DNA from 2 places in the Pseudomonas sp. Z8(2022) genome. Region 2 is predicted to be linked to the other one. Evidence: predicted binding sites of a transcription regulator. Region 2 holds the regulator's gene; the other holds the start of a gene.
The links. Region 2 encodes FliA, which starts transcription of late flagellar genes. Its sites were predicted from a motif close to CTAAAGTTTNNNNNNNNNNNGCCGNTAA; they were not measured.

Region 1 (11,189 bases), 120 kb from region 2:
CCAGCACCGACTCGGAGAAGAAGGTCCAGAACTCGCAATCGGTGGCCTGCAGGCGCTCCATCAGCACCTGCTGGATCTTCATCCGGGTTTCGGTGGAATAGACATCACGCGGCACGTAGGCCAGGCAGTAGCAGAAGCGCCCGTAGGGATCGCGGCGCAGGAACACGCGGATCTTGTTGCGCTCCTGGATCTGCACGATGGCCAGTGCGGTGTTGAACAGGTCGTCCACCGGCGTCTGGAACAGATCGTCGCGCGGCAGCACTTCCAGCACCTGGGCCAGTTCCTTGCCGAGGTGGGCGCTGCTGTCGAAGCCCGAACGCTGTTTGATCACGTCCACCTTGCGGCGGATATAGGGGATGTTCCACACGCTTTCCGCGTACACCGCCGAGGTGTACAGGCCCATGAAGCGGCATTCCTTGACCACGTTGCCCTTGGCATCGAGCTCGCGGATGGAAACGAAATCCGGGTAGGCCGGACGGTGCACCCGGCTCGGCACTGCGGCCTTGGCGAAGGACAGCAGCTGCGGTTCGCGCAGGTAGGCCACCGCCTCCGGCTCGATATGCAGTTCTTCGGCGGACAAGCCGGTGCGCAGGCGCTTGGACAGACCCAGCAGGGATGCTTCGTCATAGACCATGGTGCCGCCATCGGCGCTCGGCGCGACGGTGAACTCCTCGTATCCGAGGAAGGTGAAATGGTTGTCCAGCAGCCAGTTCAGGTAGACCTTGATTTCGTCCAGCTCGGTCTTGTCCACCTTGAGCCTGGCGCGATCCAGCCAGGCCAGCAGCTCGCGCGCCTTGGCCTTCATCGGCTGGAAGTCGGCGACGCACATGCGCACGTCGCCGAAGACTTCGTGAATGGCCTTCTCCAGGGTTTTCAGTTCGGCAGCGCTGGAGCAGCGGTCGATCTCCAGGAACATCAGCGCTTCTTGCAGCACGCCCTCGCCCTGGGTGCCGCGCGGCAGGATCTCCAGCAACTGGCCATTCTGGTCACGGCGTACGCTGAATACGCTGTTTTGCAGGGTGTGGATGCTGTAGCCGTGGCGGTTCAGCTCCATGCGCACGGAATCGACCAGGAACGGAATATCGCCATGGAGGATTTCCACCGCGGTATGGGTGGACTGCCAGCCGTGCTTCTCGTAGTCGGGGTTGAAGGCACGCACCTGCGGCCTGGCCTGATCGAACTGATCCAGCATGCGCCAGGCCGACAGGGTACAGCCGACCAGGTCGGACAGACGTCTCTGGGTCAATTCTTCGAGTGCGATGATGCCGAAGAACTGTTCGGCGAAAAGGGCTACTTGTGGCAGCGCCTGCTCACTCACGTGCTGTGCCAGGGCCGCTTGCAGTTGGTGCTGGAAGTCGGCTTTGCTGGCCGCCGTAAAGAACGCCATGGTTTTGCTCCATTTGGCTGGTGGTTCGACAGGAGGTCTGGATCGCTGTCGCCGGGTGTTAGTTCAACGTTAGTCCATGAAACGGCAATGACACCTGCAAGTCGCACGAGGACCAGCGTGAAGGAAGCGACCGACCGGTCACACATGGCCAACGAGCTTAACGAGGGCCCGAGCGGGTCGCTTGCGGCGCTGCGACATTTTCTTTCAAGGCTGCACCGAGGCGGTGCATGCGGAAGTGCGCCTGGTGCCTGACGCAGAGCCCTGCCTACCCCTCGCTAGTATTTGGTGAAAGGCAAAAGCGAGTTCAACCTCAAGCCAAATGTAAAAGGTGTCTTTTGGCCATAGACTTTCCTTAAAGTTGTATGACAACTTGCCGATCCCTGAGAATCATCCCGTAGAAGATGGCGAGGCGTTATCGTGAGCTTTTTACTGTCCTGGCAACAAAAATTCCGCGCACTTATCGCGCTCACCCTGATCAGTCTGATCCTCATGGCAGCGGCCTCTCTATGGGCCAGCCACAGCCTCAGCAGTGCATTACAGGCAAGGGAACAAGCGGCAGCCTATGCCGGTGCCAGTACCGAGCTGATGAACCACTGGTGGCGGCAGAACGCCGCGCGCCAGCAGATCACCCCTGATCGGCTGGAGGCGTTCAACAACGGCCTCGGTGAACTGCAAGAACTCGTCGGACAACTGTTGACACAAGCCCAGGCACTGGGAGACGACGTCACCCTGCAGCACGCCCAGCAGATTCAGACAGTGCTGCTTGAAGAACTGGCCCAGCAACGCCAGTGGCTGAATCTCAATCAGGCGCTGGGGCTGACGCCATTCGAGGGCCAGCGCAAGACGCTGAGCGAGAAAGGCAAGGCACTGGAAGCGATCAGCTTCGACTTGATCAAACCCTTCATCGCCGGTGCCCTGAGCAGTCAGCGTGACTATCTATCGACCTTCGATCCGGCGTTCGCCCAGATGACCCTGACGGCTATCGACAAGCTGCAGGAGCAGATTACAGACCTGGAATGGCAGGACACGCCGATCGGCAAGAACGTACAGGGCTTCGCCCAGGCCTTCGCCGATGCCAACGGCAACATCGAACGCATCAACGCGACCAATCAGCGCCTGCGCCAGCTGGGCGAACAACTGCAGACGCGTATCGATGAGCAGGCGCAGGCGCTGCAAAGTGGCCTGTTGCTGCGCCGCACCCAGGAGGCGGAACAGGCGCGCCTGTCGGCGCTGTGGATGATGGGGCTGAGTTTCCTCGCCGTCGCCGCCCTGCTCTGCTTCACCCTGCTGCAAGCCTCGCGCACCCTGGTCACACGCCTGCGCAACGTCATTCAGTTGCTCAGCAAGGTCGCCTCCGGCGATCTCACCGGCAAGTTGCCCGTGGGCCGCAATACCAACGACGAGTTCAACCAGTTGGCCGATTCGGCCAACCGCATGATTCAGGGCATCGGCGGTATCGTCGCCGAAGTGGTACGTGCCAACGCCGAGCTGAGCCGCCTGCACAACCACCTGGGCGATGCCATGCGCCAGCTGGGCGACAACAGCACCCAGGTGGAAATGCAGACCGAGCAGGCCGCCTCGGCCTCGCATCAGATCAGCGCCACCCTCAACGACATGGCGCAACGTACGGCCGAAGTCGGCAGCGCCACCACCAGTGCCTACGATGCCGCACGCAACGGCGGCGAGGTGATAGCCGCCAGCGTCGACAGCATGAGCCGCCTGGCGCAGCTGATTCAGGACACCCACAGCCAGGTCGACGCACTCGGCCAGAGCAGCACCCGGGTCAGCGGCATCGTCGACGTGATCAACAGCCTCGCCGATCAAACCAACCTGCTCGCGCTCAACGCGGCCATCGAGGCGGCCCGTGCCGGGGAAGCCGGTCGCGGGTTCTCGGTGGTAGCCGATGAGGTACGCTCCCTGGCACAGAAGACGGTCGCGGCAACTACCGACATCAGCGCCATCGTCAGTGAATTCCAGCAACAGACCCGACACATGCATCAGCTGATGAGCAACGGCCTGAATCTCGCGGCAGACAGCGAACGGCATGCGGCTCAGGTGGCGGATGCGATCACCTCCATCACCTCGGCGATGGAGCGGCTGACCGGCGAAATGAATCAGGTCGTGGTCGCCATCGAGGAAGTCTCCACCACCACCGAGGACATCGCCGACAAGATGGAAACCATCCACGTGCATACCGGGCAGAGCAAGGACCTGCGTCATACGCTGGGCGATCACACCGAGGGGCTGTCGTCCCAGGTCGATGCACTGGGGCGCAGCGCCAGCCAGTTCCGCCTGGCTTGAATAAAGCGAGTGCCCGTTCGGCATACCCCCGACCGGGCACTCTTGCTGGCAGGCTAACGTGACTGCCCGTCGAGATACGTCTCGATGATCTGCGCATGCTCCTTGCCGGCACGCGCCAACCACTCCTCGGTGATCTGCTGACCGACGTCGGTCAGCTCCCGGCGCAGTCGCGGATTGATGTCCTGCACGACAGTAACACCACGCCTGGCGAGCATTCGCGTCTGGTAGCCAGTCAAGGCCCAGGACAACTCCCAACCAGCCCGTTCGGCGCGCTCGCCGGCATGCATCAGCGCATGGCGCTGAGCTTCGGGTAGGCGCTGGAAGGCACGCTCGTTGACGATAACGATGTTCTTCGGAATGAAGGCACGAACGTCGTAGAAGTGCGAGACGAAGTCCCATGCGCGCAGGTCCATGCCGGTCGCGCTGGAGGTGAGCATGATGTCTACCTGCCCCTCACGAAAAGCCTGCGGCACATCCTCGGTATTGATGATCGTGGGCTGAGCATGGAGCAAGTGAGCCAGACGAGAGATGGTCGGATTGTAACTGCGAAAGCGCAGGTCGCGGACATCCTCGACAGCCCGCAGCGGGCGATTGCTGAACAGGCTCTGCGCAGGCCATGGCACGGCGTAAACCAGGCGTACACCATCGGCCAGCAGGCGTCGCTCTACGGCAGCTCGGCTCGCAGCCCAGAGCTGGCGTGCCTGCTCATAATCAGTGGCGAGAAACGGCAGGCTGTCCAGCTCGTAGATCGGGTCTTCATTGCCCAGCGCAGACATGAACACATCGCCGATCTGAATATCACCACGGCTTACCGCCGCCTTCACTTCCAAGCGTGGATACAAGGTGGAATTGGGGTGAACACGAATGTTCAACTGACCGTTGGTGGCCTGGCGAACATTCCTGGCAAAATCCACAGCCACGCGGCTGATGAAATTGCCGGCGGGCTGCTCCACCGACATCGACCAGCGTTCGCTGCCGTGCACGGGCAGAGCCATGGGTACAACGACGAGCAAGGCGCAGAACGCAGACAGGCAAGGTACGGTCTTCATTGGGATACCCCCGTGGACTGGTAAGCAAGTACCGAGGCGACTCGAAAGGAACGCAAAAGCCCCCGGTGCGGGACACACCGGGGGTACGCCAGAATGGCGTCAGGGAGCGTTCACCCAACTCACTGTCGAGCCCGTCAGCGGCTACTGTCCAACGGGAAAAACCGGCGCCTGGTGATAGGAAAATCCGATGCCGGCCACCATCAGCTTTTCCTATCTCCAGCGGCTGTATTTATTAGTTGGACGCCTCCGGCCAGCGCCGGAAGAATGAAGCCATTCCCAGAACAGCTCAAAGCTGTCCGACCACATCCATGCACGTCATGATTAGGATGCTCACTTGAACAGCCTGCTTTTGAATTGCGACATCGGTGAAAGCTTCGGCGCCTGGACCATGGGCCTGGACGCCGAGGTCATGCCCTATATCGACTGCGCCAACATCGCCTGCGGCTTTCATGCCTCGGACCCCAGCGTGATGCGCAAGACTGTGGCCCTGGCCGTGGCCCACGACGTGCGCATCGGCGCACATACCGCCTATCAGGACCTGGTCGGCTTCGGCCGCCGCTCTATGGATTGCACTCCGCAGGAAATCGAAGACCTGATGCTCTACCAGATCGGTGCGCTGGAAGGAATCTGCCGTAGCCAAGGCACCCACGTCAGCTACGTCAAGCCGCATGGCGCGCTTTATCAGGACATGATGCGCAAACCCGCTACCCTGCGCGCGGTGATGAGTGCCGTAGCCAAGTACAACCACCACCTTCCGCTGATGCTGATGTGCACTCGCGACAACAGCGCGGCGCAGGCGATGGGCGATGAATTCGGCCTTACCCTGTGGTTCGAAGCGTTCGCCGACCGTGCCTACGATTCCGAAGGTTTCCTGGTCAGCCGCAGTCTGCCGGGCGCCGTGCATCACGACAGCGAGGTGATCGTCAGCCAGGCGGTCACTCTTGCGCGTGGCGAGGCGCTGCAGGCAAGCGACGGCAGCGCGCTGCATCTGAACGCGCAGACTCTGTGCGTGCATGGCGACAACGCCAGTTCGGTCGCGGCAGTACAACGTATTCGACAGGCCTTCGACGGGCTGGCACTGGCATGAAGAGGCCCAATGTCCGGCTGGAAGTTGCCGGGATCGACAGCCTGATACTGCGTCTGTTCGACCATATCGATGAAGCCAACATGCCGTGGATGCTGGCGGCGCGCGCACGTCTGCAGGAGGCATTCGGCAGTGCACTGCTGGATCTGGTGCCCTCCTACACCACGCTGCTGCTGCACTACGACCTGTGCCAGCTCGATGGCGCTCAGGCGCGGGCAAAGGTCGCCGAGGCGCTCGATGGCTTGCAGCCTGCCGATCTGCAGGGTGGTCGCGAGCACCAGTTGCCCACCTGGTACGACCGCAGCGTCGGGCCCGAGCTGCAACTGCTGGCGCAGCGCAGCGGGCTGAGCGAGGCCGAGGTTATCGCCCGGCATAGCGGCCATGCCTATCAGGTATTCGCGCTGGGTTTCGCCCCCGGCTTCGCCTTCATGGGCCTGGTCGAGGAAATCCTCGCCGCACCGCGCCTGAGCACGCCGCGCAAGCGCATCGCGGCCGGCAGCGTCGGTATCGCCGAACGGCAGACGGCTGCCTACCCGGTGGTTTCGCCCGGCGGCTGGAACCTGATCGGGCGCACCCCGGTTCGCCTGTTCGGTGGTGATATCGAGGGTTACAGCCTGCTGCAGCCCGGTGACCGGGTACGTTTCGTGCCCATCGAACGTGCCGAATTCATCCGCCTGGGTGGTGACGACAGCCCTCTGGAGGGCAGCCAATGAGCGCTATCGACGGCGGCCTGCGGGTATTGCGCAGCAGCCCCTTCATTCAGCTGCAGGACGGCGGCCGTTTCGGCGTGCGTCACCTTGGCGTGACCCAGTGCGGCGCCCTGGACTGGGTCGCCCATCGTTGGGCCAACTGGCTGCTGGGCAACCCGCTCACCTCCGCCGTGGTCGAGATCGCCCTGGGCAACGCCGAATTCGAATGCCGCCGCGACGCGACCCTGGCCCTGACCGGCGCCGACCTTGGCGCCCGCCTGGATGACCAGACGCTGGCCCCCTGGCGCAGCTTCGAAGTGCGTAAAGGCCAGCGGCTAAGCTTCGCCCAGCCGCGCCAGGGCGCGCGAGCCTACCTGGCGGCGCCGGGTGGGTTCCAGGCGCCGCAGGTACTCGGCAGTTGCGCCAGCATGCTGCGCGAAGGCCTCGGTGGTCTGCATGGCGATGGTCGCGCCATCGCCGTCGACGACTCGCTGGACTGGACCTCTGCCGCCAGCGCAACACGGCAGATACCCGCCGAATGCATTCCCGAGTACCGCAGCACGCCTCGCCTGCAGCTGGTACTAGGCGCGCAGATTGGCGACTTTCGCGGACAGAGCCTGTTCGATGCCTTCAACAGCGAATGGCTGATCGACCAGCGCGCCGACCGCATGGGCATCCGCCTCAACGGTCCGCAGCTGCAATGTCAGCGTGGCTCGATGATCTCCGAGGGCATTCCGCTGGGCGCGGTTCAGGTGCCGCCAGACGGCCAGCCGATCATTCTGCTCAACGACCGCCAGACAATCGGCGGCTACCCGCGCCTGGGCGCGCTGACGCCACAGGCCGTGGCACGGCTGGCGCAATGCCTGCCCGGCCAGGCGCTGTACCTGACGCCCACCACTCAGGAAAGCGCTCTGCTTGCCCAGCGTCAGCTACTCGGGCAATGGCAGTAACGCCGCGCCGGGGGCAAGAAAACCAACTGCCTCGTCATCAATGGCGGGGCATTGCGGCACGGGCGACATAGCTCGCATTTCTGTTGCCGGACTGTTCGCGAACAGCGCCGCCGATAGCGGCTGAAGCGGCAAATGCATTAAAGTCGGCGGTCTGCACGCGAGCTTTGAACGCCCGCTCATCCGCCAGAAGAGCCCGACGATGGAACACCGTGAAGCGCTGGTCGCGTTACGCCAATTTCTCTCCACCCAGATTCTCGGCCAGGACAAGCTGATCGAGCGCCTGCTGATCGCCCTGCTCGCCGACGGCCACCTGCTGGTCGAAGGCGCTCCCGGTCTGGCCAAGACCAAGGCGATCAAGGAGCTGGCCGAAGGCATCGAAGGCGAGTTCCATCGCATCCAGTTCACCCCAGACCTGCTGCCTGCGGACATCACCGGCACCGAGATCTATCGCCCGGAAACCGGCAGCTTCGTGTTCCAGCAGGGGCCGATCTTCCACAACCTGGTACTGGCCGACGAGATCAACCGCGCACCAGCCAAGGTACAGTCGGCTCTGCTCGAAGCCATGGCCGAACGCCAGGTTTCGGTAGGCCGCTCGACCTACGACCTGTCGCCGCTGTTTCTGGTCATGGCCACGCAGAACCCGATCGAGCAGGAAGGCACCTACCCGCTGCCCGAAGCGCAGCTCGATCGCTTCCTGATGCACGTGAAGATCGGTTTTCCCGACGCAGCGGTGGAACGCAAGATCCTCGCTCAGGCACGCGGCGATGCACTCAATGGCGAGGCCAAGCCCGAACACCGGGTCAGCCAGCAGGCGGTATTCGCCGCGCGCAAGGAAATTCTCGGCCTGTACATGGCCGATGCCGTTGAGGAGTACCTGGTGCAACTGGTGATGGCCAGCCGCACACCAGCCAAGTTCGATGCCGAGCTGGCCGACTGGATCGCCTATGGCGCCAGCCCGCGCGGCTCCATCGCCCTGGACCGCTGCGCACGCGCTCATGCCTGGCTGGCCGGGCGCGACTTCGTGAGTCCGGAGGATATCCAGGCGGTGCTGTTCGACGTACTGCGTCATCGCATCATCCTGTCCTTCGAGGCCGAAGCCTCGGGCGTCGATCAGGACCGCGTGATCCAGCGCATCCTCGACGTGGTGGCGGTGGCCTGATGCAGCCGCGCGCCCCGCGCTTGTCTTGCGTAGCCCGGATACGATCCGGGACCGATTGCGTGTCTTCCCCGGCCTGCATCCAGGCTACGGGCTGAAGCCCCCATGCAGACCCTGACCAGCCACCCCGGCATCCATATCGCTCTCGGCGAGCTGATCGAGATGCGCCACATGGTGCATGAAGTGCCGTTGTTCTCCACGCCGGCCCGGCGCAGCCCGCTGACGGGGCTGCATCGCTCCAGGCTGCGCGGCCGTGGCGTGGATTTCGACCAGGTGCGCGTGTACCAGCCGGGTGACGATGTGCGCACCATCGACTGGCGCGTCACCGCACGGACCCAGGAGCCCCACACCAAGCTGTTCCATGAGGAGCGCGAGCGCCCCATCTTCATCGTCAGCGAACAGAGCCAGCGCCTGTTCTTCGGCTCCGGCCTGTGCTTCAAGTCGGTGCTCGCCGCCCGCGCCGCAGCACTGATCGGCTGGGCCGCTCTGGGTCACAACGACCGCATCGGCGGCCTGGTATTCGCCGACAACGATCAGCACGAAGTCAAACCCCGGCGCAGCAAGCAGAGCCTGCTGCAACTGCTCAACCTGCTGGCCCGTGCCAACCAGGCGCTCGGCCCGGAAAGCCGGGCCAACACCAGCCGTGACAACTTCGGCCTGGCCCTGCGCCGCGCTCGCGAGGTGCTGCGCCCGGGCAGTTTGGTAATCGTGCTCTGCGATGAACGCGCCCTCAGCGATAACGCCGAACAGCAACTGACCCTGCTCGCGCGCCACAGCGATCTGCTGCTGTTGCCGCTGTCCGACCCGCTCGACCACGCCCTGCCGGCGGCAGGCCTGCTGCGTTTCACGCAGAATGGCGCGCAGCTGGAGCTCGACAGCCATAATGGCGACCTGCGCCAGGCTTATCGTGCCCAGGCGCAGGCCCGCGAGACACGCTGGCAGCGCCTTGCACAGAAGCTCGGCGTTCCGCTGCTGCCGCTGAGCACGCAGTTCGAACTGGTCGAGCAATTGCAGGAACAGCTCAGCGCCCTGCATCCGAGAAAATCTCTATGAACCCCATCGACCAGTTGTTGCCGCTGATCGACCCACCGCCGGTGCCCTGGTGGCCGCCGGCGCCGGGCTGGTGGTTGCTGGCTGTGCTGCTGCCACTGCTGGGCTGGGGTCTCTGGCGTTTGCTGCGCAGCTGGCGGCGGCGTTCCCCCAGGGCAGCGGCACAACAGGCTCTCGAACCGCTGCGCCAGGCCGCGCTCGAAGAACTGGCACGCCTGAACAAACCCTACGACGGCGCTCCCGCCGGCCCCTGGCTGCAGCAGCTCAATGCCCTGCTCAAACGCCTGTGCCGCGAGCGCTATCCGGACAGTGCCAGCCACACCCTGAGCAGCCGCGCCTGGCTGGCATTTCTCGACAACCGCTGCCCGGCGGCAGGCCTGACCCGCTGGATGATCCTGGTCGATGGCAGTTACAGGCCGCAGTGCACCCTGAGCGACAAGGCCATCGACGAACTCGATCAGGCCGTCGCCATCTGGATTCGCAAGCATGTTTGAGTTCGCCTGGCCCTGGGTCTTTCTGCTCGCGCCGCTGCCCTGGCTGCTGCATCTGCTGCTGCCGCCGGCCGACAGTGGCGATGCCGCGCTGCGGGTCGGTTTCATGGACGAGCTGCAAGCGCTGAGTGGCCGCCGCGCTCGTGCGGCCCTGCCCAGTTGGCGCCAGCAGGCGCCGCTGGTGCTGCTCTGGTGTTTGCTGTTGTGCGCCGCCGCACGGCCTCAATGGGTCGGTGAGCCCTTGCCGCTGCCGGCCAGCGGCCGTGATCTGCTGCTTGCCGTGGATATCTCCGGCTCCATGGATTACGCCGACATGCAGTGGAATGACGAGCCAATCAGCCGCCTGGAACTGGTCAAGCGCCTGCTCGGCGATTTCATCGAAGGCCGCCGTGGTGATCGCGTCGGCCTGATCCTGTTCGGCAGTCAGGCCTACCTGCAGGCGCCGCTGACCTTCGACCGCCACACGGTGCGCACCTGGCTGGACGAGGCGCTGATCGGCATCGCCGGCAAGAACACCGCCATCGGCGATGCAATCGGCCTGGCGGTCAAGCGCCTGCGTCAGCGTCCGGCCCAGAGCCGCGTGCTGGTACTGATCACCGACGGGGCGAACAACGGCGGCGAAATCGATCCGCTGGTTGCCGCACAACTGGCCGCCGACGAAGGCGTACGTATCTACACCATCGGTATCGGCGCTGAACCGCGGCAAAGCGGCGCGTTCGGCAGCTTCGGTTTCAGCGCGCTGGAGCTGGACGAAACCAGCCTGCGCAGCATCAGCGACACCACCGGCGGCGAATACTTCCGCGCACGCAATCAGACCGAGCTGCAGCAGATCGGCAAGACCCTCGACCGTCTCGAACCGGTCGCCCAGCAACCCACTCTCGCCCGCCCGGCCTTGGCGCTCTATGCCTGGCCGCTGGCGCTGGCGCTGCTGGGCTCGCTGTTGCTGGTCAGCCAGGTACTCTGGCCCGACCTGCTGCAGCGGCCAAGGAGGCGGGCATGAGCCTGCTCTGGCCGGAATGGCTGCGCCCCTTG
Region 2 (11,189 bases):
GTGGTCTTCGCCATCCTGGTTATCATCAACTTCGTGGTCGTCACCAAGGGTGCCGGACGGATTTCCGAAGTCAGCGCGCGTTTCACCCTCGACGCCATGCCCGGCAAGCAGATGGCCATCGACGCAGACCTGAACGCCGGTTTGATCGATCAGGCCGAGGCCAAGAAGCGTCGTGCGGAGGTTGCCCAGGAGGCCGACTTCTACGGTTCGATGGACGGTGCCAGCAAATTCGTTCGTGGCGATGCCATCGCTGGTCTGCTGATCATGTTCGTCACCCTGATCGGCGGCATGGCCATCGGCATGCTGCAGCATGGCCTGAGCTTTGCCGATGCGAGCAAGATCTACGCGCTGTTGGTGATCGGTGATGGCCTGGTCGCGCAGATTCCTTCGCTGCTGCTGTCCACCGCCGCAGCCATCATGGTTACCCGCGTATCCAGCTCCGAGGACATGGGCCAGCAGGTCAACCGGCAGATGTTCGCTTCGCCGCGTGCTCTGGCCGTAGCGGCGCTCATCCTGATCGTCATGGGGCTGGTGCCGGGTATGCCGCATATATCCTTCATCGGCCTGGGCCTGATCGCTGCTGGTGGCGCCTATTGGATCGCTAACAAGAAGCGCAGGGCTCAAGAGGTGGAGCAGCAGGAAGTGCAGCGTCAGCAGGAACTGATTCCGGCGCAGAAGGCGCAGGAGGTCAAGGAGCTGGGTTGGGATGACGTCACTCCGGTCGACATGGTCGGCCTGGAAGTGGGCTATCGGTTGATTCCGCTGGTCGATCGCAACCAGGGTGGCCAGTTGCTGGCGCGGATCAAGGGCGTGCGCAAAAAGCTGTCGCAGGAAATGGGCTTTCTCATGCCATCGGTGCATATCCGCGACAACCTCGACCTGGCGCCCAATGCCTATCGCCTGACGCTGATGGGCGTCAGCGTCGCCGAGGCCGAGGTCTACCCCGACCGTGAGTTGGCGATCAATCCCGGGCAGGTATTCGGCCCGCTCAACGGCATCGCCGCCAAGGATCCGGCGTTTGGGCTGGAGGCGGTGTGGATCGACCCGACTCAGCGTGACCAGGCGCAATCGCTCGGTTACACCGTGGTCGACGCCAGTACCGTGGTCGCCACTCATCTCAACCAGATCCTGCACAAGCATGCCCATGAGCTGCTGGGGCACGAGGAAGTGCAGCAGCTCATGCAGTTGCTGGCCAAGAGCTCGCCGAAGCTGGCCGAAGAGCTGGTACCCGGGCTGGTTTCGCTGTCGACCCTGCTCAAGGTGCTGCAGGCATTGCTGCAGGAACAGGTGCCGGTACGGGATATCCGCACCATCGCCGAGGCCATCGCCAACGTCGCGCCCAAGAGTCAAGATCCCGCCGCTATGGTCGCTGCCGTTCGCGTGTCGCTGGCCCGTGCAATCGTGCAAAGCATTGTGGGACTAGAGCCGGAGCTGCCTGTCATCACGCTTGAGCCAAGGTTGGAACAGATTTTGCTGAACAGTCTGCAGAAGGCCGGTCAGGGTAGCGAGGATGGCATCCTCCTCGAACCGGGCATGGCCGAGAAGCTGCAGCGATCCCTGGTGGAAGCGGCGCAGCGCCAGGAAATGCTCGGCAAGCCGGTGATTCTGCTGGTGGCCGGGCCGGTTCGGGCGATGCTGTCGCGCTTCGCGCGGCTGGCGGTACCCAGCATGCACGTGCTGGCGTACCAGGAAATTCCGGACAACAAGCAGGTCACCATAGTCGCTACGGTCGGCCAGAACTGAGGTAGAGGGTCATGCAGGTCAAACGTTTCTTCGCCGCCGATATGCGGACCGCCATGAAACTGGTGCGTGACGAACTGGGCGCTGACGCCTCGATCATCGGCAACCGCCGTGTCGCCGGTGGCGTCGAGCTGACTGCCGCCCTGGATTACCAGGCGCCGACGCCGGTCCGCCCGAACCCGGCGCTTGAGGCCGAACTGCGCAAGACTCAGGCGCGCATCGTCAGCGCCCAGGCAGAGCTGGCCACCCGCTCCGAACAGGACGCCGGCAAGGACCGTCAGCTGTTCGCCAATGAATCGCTGCTGGCGCCCGAGCTCCCGGTAACGCCAGTCAAGCCGCAGCGCCCGGTCGAGGTCGCAGCGTCGGCCGCGCCGGCGGTCGACCCGCGCGCGCTGGATGCCATGCGCTTCGAACTGCATGGTCTGCGCGAGCTGATCGAGGTGCAGCTGGGCTCCATCGCCTGGGGACAGTTGCAGAATCGCCGTCCGCAGCAGGCCAATCTGTGGCGCCGTCTGCAGCGCATGGGGCTATCCGCCGAGCTGTCGCAGGCATTGCTGGGCAAGGTCGCCGGTGTGGCCGAGCCACGTCAGGCCTGGCGCATGCTTCTGGCGCACCTGGCTCACGCGATCAAGACGCCCAAGGTCGAGCCTCTGGAAGAGGGTGGGGTAATTGCTCTGGTCGGTCCGGCCGGCATGGGCAAGACCACCACGCTGGCCAAGCTGGCCGCGCGCTATGTGCTTAAGTACGGGGCGCAACAGGTCGCTCTGGTGAGTATGGACAGCTTCCGTATTGGCGCACAGGAGCAACTCAAGACTTTGGGGCGTATCCTTGGTGTATCGGTGACGCAGATCGATCCGGGTCAGTCTCTGCTGCAGGCCCTGGCGCCGCTGGCCAAGAAGCGCGTGGTGCTGATCGATACTGCCGGGCTGCCGGGCAATGATCCGGCCCTGCGTCTGCAACTGGAAAGCCTCGCCTCGGCACGCATCAAGGCGAAAAATTATCTGGTTCTGGCTGCAACAAGTCAGAGTCAAGTGCTCAAGGCGGCCTACCATAGTTACAAGCGCTGCGGCCTCGCAGGCTGCATACTGACGAAACTGGATGAAGCCGCGAGCCTGGGCGAGGTTTTGGGTCTGGCTATAGGCCATCAACTGCCGGTAGCCTATGTGACGGACGGCCCGCGGATTCCTGACGATCTGCAGGTACCGCGCAGTCATCAGCTGGTCAGCCGTGCGGTAGGCCTGCAGGCTGCCGAGGAGCCGAGTGAGGATGCCATGGCGCAGATGTTCGCCGGCCTCTACCACAGCCCGGCGCAGCGAGCCGGTTGAAGCGGCGAGAATGTTGCACCCTCTGGCGCATATGGCGCGGGAGTGAACGGCCTGATGGCCAAGTCGAAGTTAGACAAGGTGTAAAGAAAACATGGGTATGCATCCCGTACAGGTGATCGCGGTGACCGGCGGCAAGGGTGGCGTCGGCAAGACCAATGTGTCGGTGAATCTGTCCATGGCCCTGGCCGATCTCGGTCGTCGGGTGATGTTGATGGATGCCGACCTGGGGCTGGCCAATGTCGACGTGTTGCTGGGGTTGACGCCCAAGCGCACGCTGGCCGATGTCATTGCAGGTGAATGCGATCTGCGCGATGTCCTGCTGCAGGGACCGGGTGGCATTCGCATCGTGCCGGCCGCATCCGGCACGCAGAGCATGGTCAGCCTCACGCCGATGCAGCATGCCGGTCTGATTCAGGCTTTCAGCGATATCAGTGAAAACCTCGATGTGCTGGTGATCGATACCGCCGCCGGCATCGGCGATGCAGTGGTCAGTTTCGTGCGCGCCGCGCAGGAAATCCTTGTGGTGGTGTGCGATGAGCCCACTTCGATCACCGATGCCTATGCGTTGATCAAACTGCTCAATCGTGACCACGGCATCAGCCGCTTCCGCGTCCTGGCCAACATGGCCCACAGCCCGCAGGAAGGGCGCAATCTCTTTGCTAAGCTGACCAAAGTGACCGATCGCTTCCTCGATGTCGCCCTGCAGTACGTCGGTGCCGTGCCCTACGATGAGTGCGTGCGCAAGGCCGTGCAGAAGCAGCGCGCAGTCTATGAAGCCTTCCCGCGATCCAAATGCGCGCTGGCGTTCAAGGCGATAGCTCAGAAAGTTGACACCTGGCCGCTGCCGGCCAATCCCCGCGGCCATCTGGAGTTTTTCGTCGAGCGTCTGGTACAGCAACCGACTGCAGACTCGGCCGTATGACAGCAGCCTCTGGACTTCGTATGTATAACAAGGCTCAGGCGCAGGACTCCCAGCATCAGCTGATCGAGCGTTACGCTCCGTTGGTCAAGCGCATCGCCTACCACCTGCTGGCGCGCCTGCCTGCCAGCGTGCAGGTCGATGATCTGATCCAGGCCGGCATGATCGGCCTGCTCGAAGCCTCGCGCAAATACGACGCCGGCAAGGGTGCCAGTTTCGAGACATTCGCCGGTATTCGTATCCGTGGCTCCATGCTCGACGAGGTGCGCAAGGGGGATTGGGCGCCGCGTTCGGTGCACCGCAACAGCCGTATGGTGAGCGACGCCATTCGTGCCGTCGAAGCAAGAACAGGACGCGACGCTAAAGATCACGAGGTTGCGGCCGAACTCCAATTGAGTCTGGAAGATTACTACGGCATTCTTGGCGACACTTTGGGCAGCCGCCTGTTCAGTTTCGACGACCTGTTACAGGACGGCGAGCATGGCGGGCTGCACGAAGACGCCACGCACACCCACCTCGAACCTTCGCGGGACCTCGAAGACGAACGCTTCCAGGCGGCCTTGGCCGATGCCATCGCCGGCTTGCCGGAGCGCGAACGTCTGGTGCTGGCGCTGTATTACGATGAAGAACTGAACTTGAAGGAAATCGGTGAAGTGCTGGGGGTTAGCGAGTCGCGCGTGAGCCAGTTGCACAGCCAGTGCGCGGCGCGTTTGCGCTCGCGGCTGAGTGAATGGCGCGCCAATTGAAGCGGCGTACTCGCAGGCAGAAACGGTTTCACGATTAAAGGACGTAGTTGCAAGCGCAATACGTTTGGGACTGTACGGAGGTCGACTTGGACAAGAACATGAAAATCCTCATCGTTGACGATTTCTCGACGATGCGACGGATCATCAAGAACCTCTTGCGGGACTTGGGTTTCACCAACACCGCGGAAGCCGACGACGGCACCTCGGCTTTGCCGATGCTGCAAAGCGGCAGCTTCGACTTTCTGGTGACCGACTGGAACATGCCCGGCATGACCGGTATCGACCTGCTGCGTGCCGTGCGTGCCGATGAGCGCCTCAAGCACCTGCCGGTGCTGATGGTGACCGCCGAAGCCAAGCGCGATCAGATCATTGAGGCGGCCCAGGCCGGCGTGAATGGCTACGTGGTCAAACCCTTCACCGCTCAGGTGCTGAAGGAAAAGATCGAGAAGATCTTCGAGCGGGTTAACGGCTGATGCCGGCCGCGAGGGTGCTATGGAACACGATGACTCTACGATGGGTGACCTTGAGTCGACCCTGAAAAGCAACGCCCGCGATCTGGTCGACAGTCTCGAACAAGGTAACTTCGGCGCCGCGGTGCAACTGATCAACGAGCTCAACAAGGTCCGCGACCGCGGGCTGTATCACGAAGTCGGCAAGCTGACCCGTGAGTTGCACAACGCCATCGTCAACTTTCAGCTTGACGCGCGCATGCCCCATGCTCAGGAACTTTCGCAGATCGCCGACGCGACCGAGCGCCTGAACTATGTCGTGACCATGACCGAGAGGGCCGCCAATCGCACCATGGATCTGGTCGAGCAGAGCGCGCCGCTGGTCAACGACATGAGCGACGAGGCGCAGAGTCTGAGCGTCGAGTGGGGTCGTTTCATGCGCCGCGAAATTGACGCCGATGGCTTCCGTGAGCTTGCCAAGCGAGTCGAGCTGTTCCTGGCCCGTAGCGAACGGGATGGCGCCAAGCTCTCAGGTTATCTAAACGACATTCTGCTGGCACAGGACTACCAGGACCTCACCGGTCAGGTGATCAAGCGAGTCACCCAGTTGGTGACCGAAGTGGAAAGCAACCTGCTCAAGCTGATGTTGATGGCGAGTCAGGTCGATCGTTTTGCCGGTATTCAGCACGACCACGAAGTGTTGCGCAAAGAGCAGGAAAAATTAAAAGAGCCGTCGCGGGGTGAAGGTCCGCAGATTCATGCCGATAAGCGTGATGACGTCGCCTCCAGTCAGGACGATGTCGACGACCTGCTGTCCAGTCTAGGGTTCTAAGGAGCACACAATATGAGCTTCGGCGCCGATGAAGAGATTCTCCAGGATTTCCTGGTAGAGGCCGGCGAGATTCTCGAACAGTTGTCCGAACAGTTGGTCGAGCTGGAAAGCCGACCGGACGACATGAACCTGCTCAACGCCATCTTTCGCGGTTTCCATACCGTCAAGGGTGGTGCAGGCTTCCTCCAGCTCAACGAGCTGGTGGAGTGCTGCCATATCGCCGAAAACGTCTTCGACATCCTGCGCAAGGGTGAGCGTCGCGTCGATTCGGAACTGATGGATGTGGTGCTCGAGGCTCTTGATGCTGTGAACGGGATGTTCGGCGAGGTGCGTGAGCGCCGCGAGCCGACCCCTGCCTCGCCCGAACTGCTGGCCGCGCTGTCTCGCCTGGCCGAACCGGGTGGCAGCGAAGCGCCTGCCGCACCCGTGCAGCAGACCGCACCGGAGCCCGAGCCGGAACCTGTGGCCGCTGCTGCACCTGTTTCCTCTGGCGACATCACCGACAGCGAATTCGAACAACTGCTCGACGCGCTGGGTGAGGCGCCGTCTGCCGAAGCGAGCGCGCAAGGCAACACCGCTAGCGACGAAATTACCGACGACGAGTTCGAGTCGCTGCTCGATCAGCTGCATGGCAAGGGGCAGTTCACCGGCACGGTCGAGGCGCCTGTGGCTGCCGCTTCGGCTTCGCCTGCGGCGGCTGCACCAGCCAGCGATGAAATCACCGACGATGAGTTCGAAGCCCTGCTCGATCAGCTGCATGGCAAGGGCCAGTTCTCGGGCGCGGCCGAAGCCGCTGCACCAGCCGCCCCGGCGGCAACGCCGGCAGCGGCCAGCGATGAAATCACCGACGACGAGTTCGAGTCGCTGCTCGATCAGCTGCACGGCAAGGGCAAGTTCGTGCCGCCTAGCGAGCCGGCGCCGGCAGCCGCGGTAGATCCTGTTGTCACGCCCAAGGCCGCTGCGCCGGCTGCCAAGCCTGCTGCGGCCAAGACCAAGGCCGAGCCAGCTGCTTCCCGTCCTGCCGCTCCGGCCCCGGCTGCCGACAAGGCACCTGCGGCAAGTGAGGCAGAAACCACCGTACGGGTCGATACAGCACGCCTCGACGAGATCATGAACATGGTCGGCGAGCTGGTGCTGGTGCGTAACCGCCTGGTTCGCCTGGGCCTCAACAGCGGCGACGAGGCCATGGCCAAGGCCGTGTCGAACCTCGACGTGGTGACGGCCGACCTGCAGACCTCGGTGATGAAGACGCGCATGCAGCCGATCAAGAAGGTCTTCGGCCGCTTCCCACGTCTGGTGCGCGACCTGGCGCGCAACCTGAAGAAGGAAATCAACCTCGAGCTGGTGGGTGAGGAAACCGACCTCGACAAGAACCTGGTCGAGGCGCTGGCCGATCCGCTGGTGCACCTGGTGCGCAACGCCGTCGACCATGGCGTGGAAACCCCGGAAGAGCGCGAGAAGGCCGGCAAGGCCCGTGCCGGTCGTGTGGTGCTGTCGGCCGAGCAGGAAGGCGACCACATCCTGCTGACCATCAGCGACGACGGCAAGGGCATGGACGCCGATGTGCTGCGTGCCAAGGCCGTGGAGAAAGGCCTGCTGGACAAGGATGCGGCTGACCGCCTCAACGAGTTCGAGTGCTACAACCTGATCTTTGCCCCGGGCTTCTCGACCAAGACCGAGATTTCCGACGTGTCTGGCCGTGGCGTCGGCATGGACGTAGTCAAGACCAAGATTTCCCAGCTCAACGGCACGGTCAACGTGTTCTCGCAGAAGGGCCAGGGTTCGAAGATCGTCATCAAGGTGCCGCTGACTCTGGCGATCATGCCGACGCTGATGGTGATGCTGGAGAATCAGGCCTTCGCCTTCCCGCTGGTCAACGTCAACGAGATCTTTCACCTCGACCTGTCGCGTACCAACGTCGTCGATGGTCAGGAAGTAGTGATCGTGCGCGACAAGGCGTTGCCGCTGTTCTACCTCAAGCGCTGGCTGGTGCCGCAGGCATTCCAGGAGGGGCAGGGTGAAGGCCATGTGGTGATCCTCACCGTTGGCAGCCAACGCATCGGCTTTGTCGTCGATCAATTGGTCGGGCAGGAAGAAGTGGTAATCAAGCCGCTGGGCAAGATGCTGCAAGGCACGCCCGGGATGTCTGGTGCCACGATCACTGGCGACGGACGCATCGCATTGATTCTCGACGTACCGAGCATGCTCAAGCGCTACGCTCGACGGTTCTGATGTTTCGCGGCGAGGGCCATGGTGTCGCGCCGTCTAGGAGTGTGTATGGCTGTTAAGGTTCTGGTGGTGGACGACTCCGGTTTCTTCCGCCGGCGCGTTTCAGAAATCCTGTCTGCTGACCCCAGCATTCAGGTCGTAGGCACGGCCACCAACGGGCGGGAAGCCATCGATCAGGCGTTGGCGCTCAAGCCCGACGTGATCACCATGGATTACGAGATGCCGATGATGGACGGCATCACTGCGGTCCGAAACATCATGCAGCGTTGCCCGACGCCGGTACTGATGTTCTCCTCGCTGACCCATGAAGGCGCCCGTGTGACTCTCGACGCACTGGACGCCGGCGCCGTGGATTTCCTGCCGAAGAACTTCGAGGACATCTCGCGCAACCCCGAGAAGGTCAAGCAGATGCTGTGCGAGAAGGTGCACAGCATCGCGCGCAGCAACCGCCGTTTCAGCTCGGCTGCAGTGGCTCCGGCGCCGACTGCGGCGAATCCGAGCACGGCGCCGAGTAGTCGTCCGGCCGTTTCGACACGACCTGCTGCGCCGGCTCCTGCTGCGCCTGCACGTTCCGCGTCAGCGCCTGGCGGCGGAGCAGCGATATCGCCTGCGCCCAGGCGCAAGGCCTACAAGCTGGTGGCGATCGGCACCTCCACCGGTGGGCCGGTAGCGCTGCAGCGTGTGTTGACTCAATTGCCAGCCAATTTCCCGGCACCCCTGGTGCTGATCCAGCACATGCCGGCCGCTTTCACCAAGGCCTTCGCCGAACGTCTGGACAAGCTGTGTCGTATTCAGGTCAAGGAAGCCGAGGATGGCGATATCCTGCGTCCCGGTCTGGCGCTGCTGGCGCCTGGCGGCAAGCAGATGATGGTCGACTCGCGCGGTGTGGTGAAGATCCTGCCGGGTGACGAGCGCCTCAACTACAAGCCCTGTGTTGATATCACCTTCGGTTCCGCGGCCAAATCCTATGGCGACAGGGTCCTTGCCGTGGTGCTGACCGGCATGGGCGCCGACGGTCGCGAGGGCGCGCGGATGCTCAAGCAGGTCGGCAGTCAGGTCTGGGCACAGGACGAGGCCAGTTGTGTCATCTACGGCATGCCCATGGCGGTGGTCAAAGCCAACCTGGCCGATGCGGTCTATGGCCTCGATGACATCGGTCGACACCTGACCGAGGCCTGCCAGTGACGAAGATCAACTCGGGAACATGCGCATGGATGTACTGAGCCTCATTGGCGTCATCCTGGCGTTCGTTGCCATTCTGGGCGGCAACTATCTGGAAGGCGGCAACGCCGGGGCGTTGCTCAACGGCCCGGCGGCGTTGATCGTCATTGGTGGTACGCTGGGGGCCGCCTTCCTGCAGACGCCCATGCCGGTGTTCAAGCGTGCCGTGGGCACCCTGCGCTGGATCTTCTTTCCGCCGCGTATCGATCTGATCGGTGGCATCAATCGGGTGGTCGGCTGGAGCATGGTGGCGCGCAAGGAAGGTCTGCTGGGACTTGAGGCCGTGGCCGATGCCGAGCCGGATCCTTATGCGCGCAAAGGCCTGCAATTGCTGGTCGATGGTGCCGAGCCCGAATCCATTCGCAGCATTCTGGAAGTCGATCTCTATACCCAGGAAGCGCGCGACATCCAGGCTGCCAAGGTATTCGAGAGCATGGGTGGCTATGCGCCGACCATCGGCATCATCGGTGCGGTGATGGGCCTCATTCATGTGATGGGCAACCTGGCCGATCCGAGCATGCTCGGCAGCGGCATTGCCGTGGCGTTCGTGGCTACCATCTACGGCGTCGGTTTTGCCAACCTGTTGCTGTTGCCGGCGGGCAACAAGCTCAAGTCCATCGCGCTGCGCCAGTCGCGCTACCGCGAGATGCTCCTCGAGGGCATCCTGTCCATCGCCGAAGGGGAGAACCCGCGCTCCATCGAACTGAAGCTGCAAGGCTTCATGGACTGATGGAGGCATGGCATGGCGCGCAGGCGGCAACATGAAGAGCACGAGAATCACGAGCGCTGGCTGGTGTCCTATGCGGACTTCATCACCTTACTCTTCGCCTTCTTCGTGGTGATGTACTCGATCTCTTCGATCAACGAAGGCAAGTACAAGATCCTTTCGGAGTCGCTGACCGGCGTGTTCAATCAGCCGGATCGCTCGATCAAGCCGATTCCGGTTGGTGAGGAACGGCCGCGTACCAGCGAGCCCGACAGCACGGCGATGGACGACCCGAGTTCCGACTCGACCCTGCAGAGCATCGCCTCCAGCGTGCGTGAAGCCTTCGGCGATCTGATCCAGAGCGATCAGCTGAGCGTACGCGGCAACGAAATGTGGGTGGAGCTCGAGCTCAGCTCCAGTCTGCTGTTTCCCAGCGGCGACGCGATTCCGAACAACCAGGCATTCGAGATCATCGAGAAGGTCGCCAAGATTCTGGCGCCCTACGAGAACCCGATCAGGGTCGAAGGGTTTACCGATAACCTGCCGATCCAGACTGCCCAGTACCCGACCAACTGGGAACTGTCTTCAGCACGTGCGTCGAGCATCGTGCGTATGCTGGCCATGGATGGCGTAGACCCTTCGCGTCTGGCCGCTGTCGGCTACGGTGAATTCCAGCCGGTGGCCGACAATGCCACGGCCGAGGGCAGGGGACGAAACCGTCGGGTTGTGCTGGTGATTTCGCGCAACCTCGACACGCGACGTGGCGCCGACAGTGCCGCTACCCGGCAGCCCGAGGCTGGCACGCAACCTGCACCGGCGTCTGCGTCAGGGGTTCCGCAGTCGTGAGCCGTCAAATCCCAGTCGCATGCTGTGTGCTTGCGACAGCCATTCTCGGCCTGAGCACCTCTTGCCGGGAGGATGAGAGAAGATGAAAGTCTGGGCAGTAGCCAATCAGAAGGGTGGGGTCGGCAAGACCACCACCTCCATCGCACTGGCGGGCCTGTTGGCCGATGCCGGCAAAC

Region 1: a site for FliA is predicted at 1,740-1,767, ahead of OEG79_RS07540 (methyl-accepting chemotaxis protein). Genes of this name have one in related genera too.

What each region holds. Positions count from the first base shown of each region.
Region 1 is NZ_CP107549.1:1,574,985-1,586,173, reverse strand. Features, by position in the region: gene OEG79_RS07545 (NAD-glutamate dehydrogenase) at 1-1,387, opposite strand, end outside; gene OEG79_RS07540 (methyl-accepting chemotaxis protein) at 1,805-3,688, shown strand; gene OEG79_RS07535 (TRAP transporter substrate-binding protein) at 3,742-4,683, opposite strand; gene OEG79_RS07530 (5-oxoprolinase subunit PxpA) at 5,072-5,824, shown strand; gene OEG79_RS07525 (5-oxoprolinase subunit B family protein) at 5,821-6,534, shown strand; gene OEG79_RS07520 (biotin-dependent carboxyltransferase family protein) at 6,531-7,460, shown strand; gene OEG79_RS07515 (AAA family ATPase) at 7,660-8,619, shown strand; gene OEG79_RS07510 (DUF58 domain-containing protein) at 8,722-9,669, shown strand; gene OEG79_RS07505 (DUF4381 domain-containing protein) at 9,666-10,160, shown strand; gene OEG79_RS07500 (vWA domain-containing protein) at 10,153-11,157, shown strand; gene OEG79_RS07495 (VWA domain-containing protein) at 11,154-11,189, shown strand, end outside.
Region 2 is NZ_CP107549.1:1,690,296-1,701,484, forward strand. Features, by position in the region: gene flhA (flagellar biosynthesis protein FlhA) at 1-1,743, shown strand, start outside; gene flhF (flagellar biosynthesis protein FlhF) at 1,755-3,065, shown strand; gene fleN (flagellar synthesis regulator FleN) at 3,157-3,987, shown strand; gene fliA (RNA polymerase sigma factor FliA) at 3,984-4,730, shown strand; gene OEG79_RS08055 (chemotaxis response regulator CheY) at 4,829-5,203, shown strand; gene OEG79_RS08060 (protein phosphatase CheZ) at 5,223-6,011, shown strand; gene OEG79_RS08065 (chemotaxis protein CheA) at 6,024-8,243, shown strand; gene OEG79_RS08070 (protein-glutamate methylesterase/protein-glutamine glutaminase) at 8,289-9,425, shown strand; gene OEG79_RS08075 (flagellar motor protein) at 9,451-10,191, shown strand; gene motD (flagellar motor protein MotD) at 10,204-11,013, shown strand; gene OEG79_RS08085 (ParA family protein) at 11,096-11,189, shown strand, end outside.